One region of the Hoeflea sp. AS60 genome, then DNA from elsewhere that is predicted to be linked to it. Evidence: riboswitches for the same ligand, from Rfam matches in the RefSeq annotation. Region 1 holds a riboswitch; the other holds the start of a gene.
The links. A riboswitch is a leader RNA that binds a small molecule or an ion and turns the genes downstream of it on or off. The one in region 1 is predicted to bind S-adenosylmethionine.
Positions count from the first base shown of each region.

Region 2: linked by a shared signal. The riboswitch ahead of WNZ14_RS06805 (O-succinylhomoserine sulfhydrylase) and the one ahead of metA (homoserine O-succinyltransferase) in region 1 are both predicted to bind S-adenosylmethionine.

Region 1 is NZ_JBBMQP010000001.1:494,658-498,062, reverse strand. Features, by position in the region: gene WNZ14_RS02325 (MoxR family ATPase) at 1-723, shown strand, start outside; gene WNZ14_RS02320 (GGDEF domain-containing protein) at 800-2,002, shown strand; SAM riboswitch at 2,084-2,161, shown strand; gene metA (homoserine O-succinyltransferase) at 2,219-3,166, shown strand; gene WNZ14_RS02310 (GNAT family N-acetyltransferase) at 3,163-3,405, shown strand, end outside.
Region 2 is NZ_JBBMQP010000001.1:1,474,929-1,478,333, reverse strand. Features, by position in the region: gene WNZ14_RS06815 (ion transporter) at 1-479, shown strand, start outside; gene WNZ14_RS06810 (2'-deoxycytidine 5'-triphosphate deaminase) at 510-1,598, opposite strand; SAM riboswitch at 1,678-1,757, shown strand; gene WNZ14_RS06805 (O-succinylhomoserine sulfhydrylase) at 1,802-2,986, shown strand; gene WNZ14_RS06800 (CDP-alcohol phosphatidyltransferase family protein) at 2,975-3,405, opposite strand, start outside.

The DNA of each region.
Region 1 (3,405 bases):
GAACTTGCTGTCCAGATTGCCAGCGCGCTTGGACTGGACCTGATCGAATGGTCGGTAAAATCCACCACAAAGGCGCAACAGGGTCTCTATGAGTATGATGCCGTCAGCCGACTGCGCGACAGCCAGCTTGGCGATGAGCGTGTCAATGACGTGGCCAATTACATTCGTCGCGGCAAGCTGTGGGAAGCCTTTGCAGCTGACAAGAAAACCGTGCTGCTGATTGACGAGATCGACAAGGCGGACATCGAGTTTCCGAATGATCTGCTGCAGGAACTCGATCGGATGGAGTTCTATGTCTACGAGACAGGTGAAACCATTCGCGCCCGGCAGCGGCCGATTGTCATCATCACATCGAACAATGAGAAGGAGCTGCCAGACGCGTTCCTGCGTCGTTGCTTCTTTCACTATATCCGCTTTCCCGACATGGAAACGTTGCAGCGCATTGTCGATGTGCACTACCCGGGCATCAAGCAGGCGCTGGTTCGCGAGGCCCTGACCCAGTTTTACGAGATCCGCGAGACGGCGGGCCTGAAAAAGAAGCCTTCCACCTCCGAAGCTCTCGACTGGATCAGGCTTCTGGTTGCCGATGATGTGGCGCCGGAAACCCTGCGCGGGGACGCCAAGAACGCGCTTCCCAAGCTGCACGGAGCGCTTTTGAAGAACGAGCAGGATGTGCATCTGTTCGAGCGGCTGGCATTTTTGGCGCGGCAGCGAGGCAATTAGTTTTGGCTGGTAATTAATTGGCTAGGTTTGGCTGATAGCGTGTTCTGGTTCGGACAAGCGCGAAAGGCCACTCCAGTTGCTGAATGCCAACCTGACATATGAATTGCTCGGGCCTGTCATATTTGTGGCAGCCGGCTGTGCATTCCTGTTGTTGTATCTGACCGACCGCAAGCAGATGCCAGCCCTTATACTTTCAGGTGCGTACTTTTTCTCGCTCATCGGATTCGTCGCGGTTATGGTGGTCGATACCGACCTTCAGCCGACTTACCAAGCGAGCATCCTGATTTCGGTGCTCGTCGGCCATTTCCTGATGATCTGGGGTGTGGCTTCGCTTTTCGGGAAGCAAGTTCCTCAATATACAGTCGGGTTTGTGGTTTTCCTCGTCGCAAGCGTACTGGTCTATGCAAATGTGACGGGATCGGTTTTCTGGCTGCGGTTGGCCGCCATCAGCGGGTTCACGGTTTCGGTGGATCTTATCTGCTGTCTGCTGGTCTGGCGGGCAAGAAGCCACCGCGTCGACACGGTGGTGGCAGTGGTGTTCTTCGCGCAGGCCCTGGTCACGTTCAACCGGATTGTCCGGATCTTTTTTGCAGATTTCGATCTTTCGACGCACAGCGCCTTCAAAAGTTCCCTTCTTGCGCCGTCGATGCAGACCGAGAACGCAATCTTTGCGATTATCATCGGCCTCGCGCTTTTTTCGCGCTATTCTGTGACCCTGGTGATGCAGCTCAAGCGTCTTGCGGAAACCGACCCGCTGACGGGTCTTCTCAACCGCCGAGCATTCGAAACCAAGGTGCAGGCGCTGCGGGTAGCTTCGGCGCCTTTACCGACTGGTCTGATCATCTGCGATATCGACCACTTCAAGCGTGTCAATGACAGCCATGGGCATGAGGTGGGAGATCGGGCACTGAAGGCATTTGCCGAGCTGCTGGAGCAGGAGACACCGGATACTGCAATTTGCACACGTCTTGGCGGCGAGGAATTCTGCATTGTGCTTGCAGGTGTCAATGATGAAGCAATCAGGCTTCAGGCTGCACATCTTCGAGGGTCGGTTGAACGGTTACAGATTGAAATCAGGGGGGGAAGCCTGCAGCTGACCGCGAGTTTCGGTTACTGCAAGCTTGAGCCCGGCGACGACCTGAGAACTGCGATGGTCAGTGCCGATGCGGCCGTATATCAGGCGAAGAACGATGGCCGTAACCTGGTTCGGGAGGCTGCGGCCGTATCAGCCGAGCCCGGCGACATTGTTAGGCCTGACCAAGTCTCTATCGCTGTCTGACCTCTTCGTTGCGCCATTCAGTGGAATGCGGGCTCAGTGCTCGCGAGTGCCCAAGATTGACCTTGTGCCCGCGCGGATCTAGATTGCTCTCGTGGTGATTTGGCCGGCCGGCTTGCAGCCACGTTAAACAACTCGCTAAATGGCCGACTGGGCGCGTTCCCACCGGACCGGTAGCGTTGTATTCGCAGCCGGTTTTTTGTTGGAGCTGAGAGCGTCATGCCGATCCGTATTCCCGATGGTCTTCCTGCCCGCGACGCCCTTGTGCGCGAGGGCGTGCAAATCATGGATGAATCCATTGCCGTACGGCAGGACATTCGCCCGCTGCACATCGGGCTTTTGAACCTGATGCCCAACAAGATTGCCACTGAAACACAGATTGCGCGGCTGATCGGCGCTTCGCCGCTTCAGGTGGAATTGACGCTGGTGCGTATCGGATCGCATGTCGCCAAGAACACGTCCGAAGAACATCTGATCAATTTTTACCACACCTGGGACGAGGTGAAGCACCGCAAGTTTGACGGCTTCATTATCACCGGTGCGCCGATCGAGACGCTGCCGTTCGAGGACGTGACCTACTGGCAGGAGATGGAGCAGATCCTCGACTGGACAACCACGCATGTGCATTCCAGTTTCTTTGTCTGCTGGGGTGCAATGGCTGCAGCATGGCACTTCCACAAGGTGCCCAAGCGGGCGCTTGAGGAGAAGGCTTTCGGTGTCTACCGGCACCGCAATCTCAATCCAGCATCGCCCTACCTGATGGGTTTCTCGGACGATTTTCAGGTGTCGGTTTCCCGCTGGACGGAGGTCCGGCGCGAAGATCTGACGTCTGATTTCGACGTGCTGATGGAAAGCGAGCAGACCGGGCTGTGCCTGCTGCATGAGGCTTTCGCCAACCGGCTCTATATTTTCAATCACATCGAGTATGATTCCGGAACGCTTGCGGAAGAGTATTTCCGCGACGTGAAGTCGGGAACGCGCATCAAGCCGCCGGCGAACTATTTTCCGAATGACAACCCGGACATCAAGCCTCAGAATCGTTGGCGTAGCCACGCCTTCCTGTTGTTTGGCAACTGGATCAATCAGGTCTATCAGACCACCCCGTTCGACATGGAAGATATTGGCGAGGATCGGTTGCCGGACGAAGCCAAGGGAGTGAGTGAATGACCGGGAAAGTTGAAATCCGGCCGATCAAGGCCAGCGACGAAGCCGAATGGCGCCGGTTGTGGACGCTCTATCTCGAGTTCTATGAATCGACTGTACCGGAGGAGGTCTACCGGACAACGCTGTCGCGGATACTTGGTGAGCATGTGGCTGGTGAGGCCTCGTTCTATGAGCCGCGCGGAATGCTGGCGCTTGTGGACGGCAAGCCTGCCGGTCTGGTGCATTATTTCTATCACCGGCAT
Region 2 (3,405 bases), 980 kb from region 1:
TCGGCATGGTGCCGTCGCTCAAACGGGTTGTCGGCGGGCTTGTCAGTGCGCTTCCCGGCATGGGCTCGATCATGCTGCTTCTGACGCTTGTGTTTTATGTTTTCTCGGTGATGGCGACCAAGCTCTACGGCGACAGCTTTCCTGACTGGTTTGGCTCGATCCCGGCTTCTGCCTATTCGCTGTTTCAGATCATGACGCTGGAAAGCTGGTCGATGGGCATCGTCCGTCCGGTGATGGAAGTCCACCCGATGGCGTGGGCGTTCTTCATTCCGTTCATCGCCTGTACCACCTTTACCGTGCTCAACCTGTTTATCGGCATCATCGTCTCGGCAATGCAGGAAGAGCATGAAACCGAGGCCACCGCAGACCGCGTCGCGATGGCATCGGACCAGAGCCTCATGCTGGAAGAGCTCAAGTCGATCCGCAAGGACCTTGCCGAGTTGCGGGCTGCACAGACTGAAAGTTCCCGTTCGTCCTGATGAGGACGACAGAAAAGCCTGGAACCTGGGTCAGGTGCGAAAATGCTTGGAGAGTTTGAGACCCTGGGCCTGATAGTTTGATCCAAGCTCGGTCCCGTAGAGCGCCGCTGGCCGCTCAAGCATCCGTTCATAGATCAGCCGACCAACGATCTGGCCATGCTCTAGAATGAACGGCACCTCGTGGCTTCGTACCTCGAGTACGGCACGACTGCCGGCGCCACCGGCGTCCGTGTGGCCAAATCCCGGGTCGAAGAAACCCGCATAATGTACCCGGAATTCGCCCACCAGCGGATCGAATGGCGTCATCTCGGCAGCATAGAGCGGCGGCACATGCACCGACTCGCGGCTGACCAGAATGTAGAACTCATCCGGATCAAGGATCAGATCGGCAGAACCGCGATTGTAGAGCGGCTCCCAGAAATCATAGACGTCCTGTGCGGCGCGCTTGTCCACATCGACCACAGCCGTGTGGTGCTTGCCACGATAGCCAATGAGCGCGTCCTCGCCCTGCCCCATCAGATCGATCGACAGGGCAATGCCACCGCCCGAGACGTTTGGTGTTTCCGAAGCGACCAGAGTTTCGGCACGGTGAAGGTCGGACAGCTCGTCCTCGCTCAGCACGGCATGGCCTTGGCGGAAGCGGATCTGCGACAGGCGCGATCCGGTGCGTGCAACGATCGGAAATGTGCGCGGGCTGACCTCAAGCCACAGCGGCCCGTTGTAGCCCGGCGCGATCTTGTCAAATTCCTGACCGTAGTCGGTCATCACACGGGTAAAAATGTCGAGCCGTCCGGTGGAACTCTTGGGATTGGCGGAAGCGGAAATTTCCGGCGGCAGCGCCAGACTTTCGAGAAGTTGCACCATGTAGACACAGCCGGTCTCAAGCACTGCACCATCCGAGAGATCGATCTCGTGCATGCTGAGCCGTGCGAGCTTATCTTCAACCCTGGCGGATGGCCCCGGCAGGAAACTGGCGCGCACCCGGTAAGCGCGTGCGCCCAGTCTCAAATCAAGGCTGGCCGGCTGGATCTGGTCGGCATCGAGATCCCGGCCGGAGGCAAGCTTTCCAGCATCAAAGAGCGCCTGAATTGCGCGATCCGAGAGAATGCCTGCTGCCAATGTCCACCTGCTCCAGTTGTCCAACATCTTGATGGCAAGACGAGGCGATTGACGCAAGCGCGGGAACCCCCTAAAAGCGGGGTTATCCCGTGGTGATTTGGCCGGCCGGCTTGCAGCCACGTAAAATAAGTCGCTAAAAATGGTCGGGTTGTGAAACCGGCTTGCGACTTCGCAGCCGGTTTTTTGTGTGTTGGACGAAGATGATGAAGAACAGCCGACAATTCCGCCCCGCCACCCAGCTCGTACATGGCGGCACCACCCGCTCCGGGTTTGGCGAAACATCCGAAGCGCTCTACCTGACGCAGGGCTTTGTCTATGACAGCGCCGAAGCGGCTGAGGCTCGTTTCAAGGGTGAAGAGCCAGGTTTCATCTACTCCCGCTATGCCAATCCGACCGTTGACATGTTCGAAAAGCGCATGTGCCTGATGGAAGGTGCGGAAGAGGCCCGCGCAACAGCATCCGGCATGGCGGCAATCTCGGCAGCACTTCTGTGCCAGCTTCGCGCAGGCGATCACGTTGTTTCGGCACGCGCGCTGTTTGGGTCCTGCCGCTGGATCGTTGAAACACTGCTGCCGAAATACGGCATTGAATCCACGCTTGTCGATGGTCGCGATCTCGCCAATTTCGAAGCTGCGATCAGGCCCAATACAAAGGTGTTCTTTCTCGAAAGCCCGACCAATCCAACGCTTGAAGTGACCGATATTGCCGGCGTGGCCAAGCTCGCCAACCAGATCGGCGCCAAGCTGGTGGTGGACAATGTCTTTGCCACGCCGCTGTTGCAGAAGCCGCTTGAGCTGGGCGCTCATGTGGTGGCTTATTCGGCGACCAAGCACATTGACGGTCAGGGCCGCTGTCTCGGCGGCGTGATCCTGTCGGACAAGGACTGGATCGACGAACATCTGCAGGATTTTTACCGCCACACCGGCCCTTCGATGTCGCCGTTCAATGCCTGGACCCTGCTCAAAGGCCTGGAAACGCTGCCACTCAGGGTTCGCCAGCAGATGGAGAATGCCGGTCGTATCGCCGATTTCCTGGCCAATCACCCCGCCGTTGCCCGGGTGATCTATCCCGGACGCGCCGACCACCCGCAGGCAGACATCTGCGCACGGCAGATGAAGGGCGGGTCAACGCTTGTGGCGATCGAGCTCAAGGGCGGAAAAGAGGCTGCGTTCTCGCTTCAGAACGGGTTAGAAGTGGTCAAGATCTCGAACAATCTCGGCGACACCAAGAGCCTGATCACGCATCCGGCAACGACCACGCACAAAAATCTGTCGGAAGAGGCGCGCGACGAACTGGGCATCGGCCCGGGTGTTCTCCGGTTTTCGGCAGGCATCGAGGATATCGATGATCTGATCGAGGACTTCGATCGTGCACTCTCAGGCCTCTGAGGTCTTGTTTGGAAACTCGGCCCGCGCCTGCATGATCCGCGAGAGCGCGGTATAGAGGCAGATTGCGGCAAACAGGCAGGCCACCGGTGCAAACCATTCCGGCCAAAGGCAGAAAATGCCGAACACGATGTAGGTCTCGCTGGCTTCGGCGAGACCGGTGGTGAAGTAGATCGACTTGCTCCCGCGCGCCGTGGTGCTCAGCTTGCGTTTCTCGGCGACAATGGCGTAGGCCAGAAAACTTGCGCCATTGACGTAAAACGAGAAGATCAGCGCGGCGCCGGCAATCGCATTGGCTGCGGGATCGTGGATGACAAAAGCCAGAGGAACGGCTCCGTAGAACACAAAATCCAGCGTGATATCGAGATAGCCGCCGAAATCAGTGCTTCTGGACGCCCGCGCCACCGACCCATCCAGCCCGT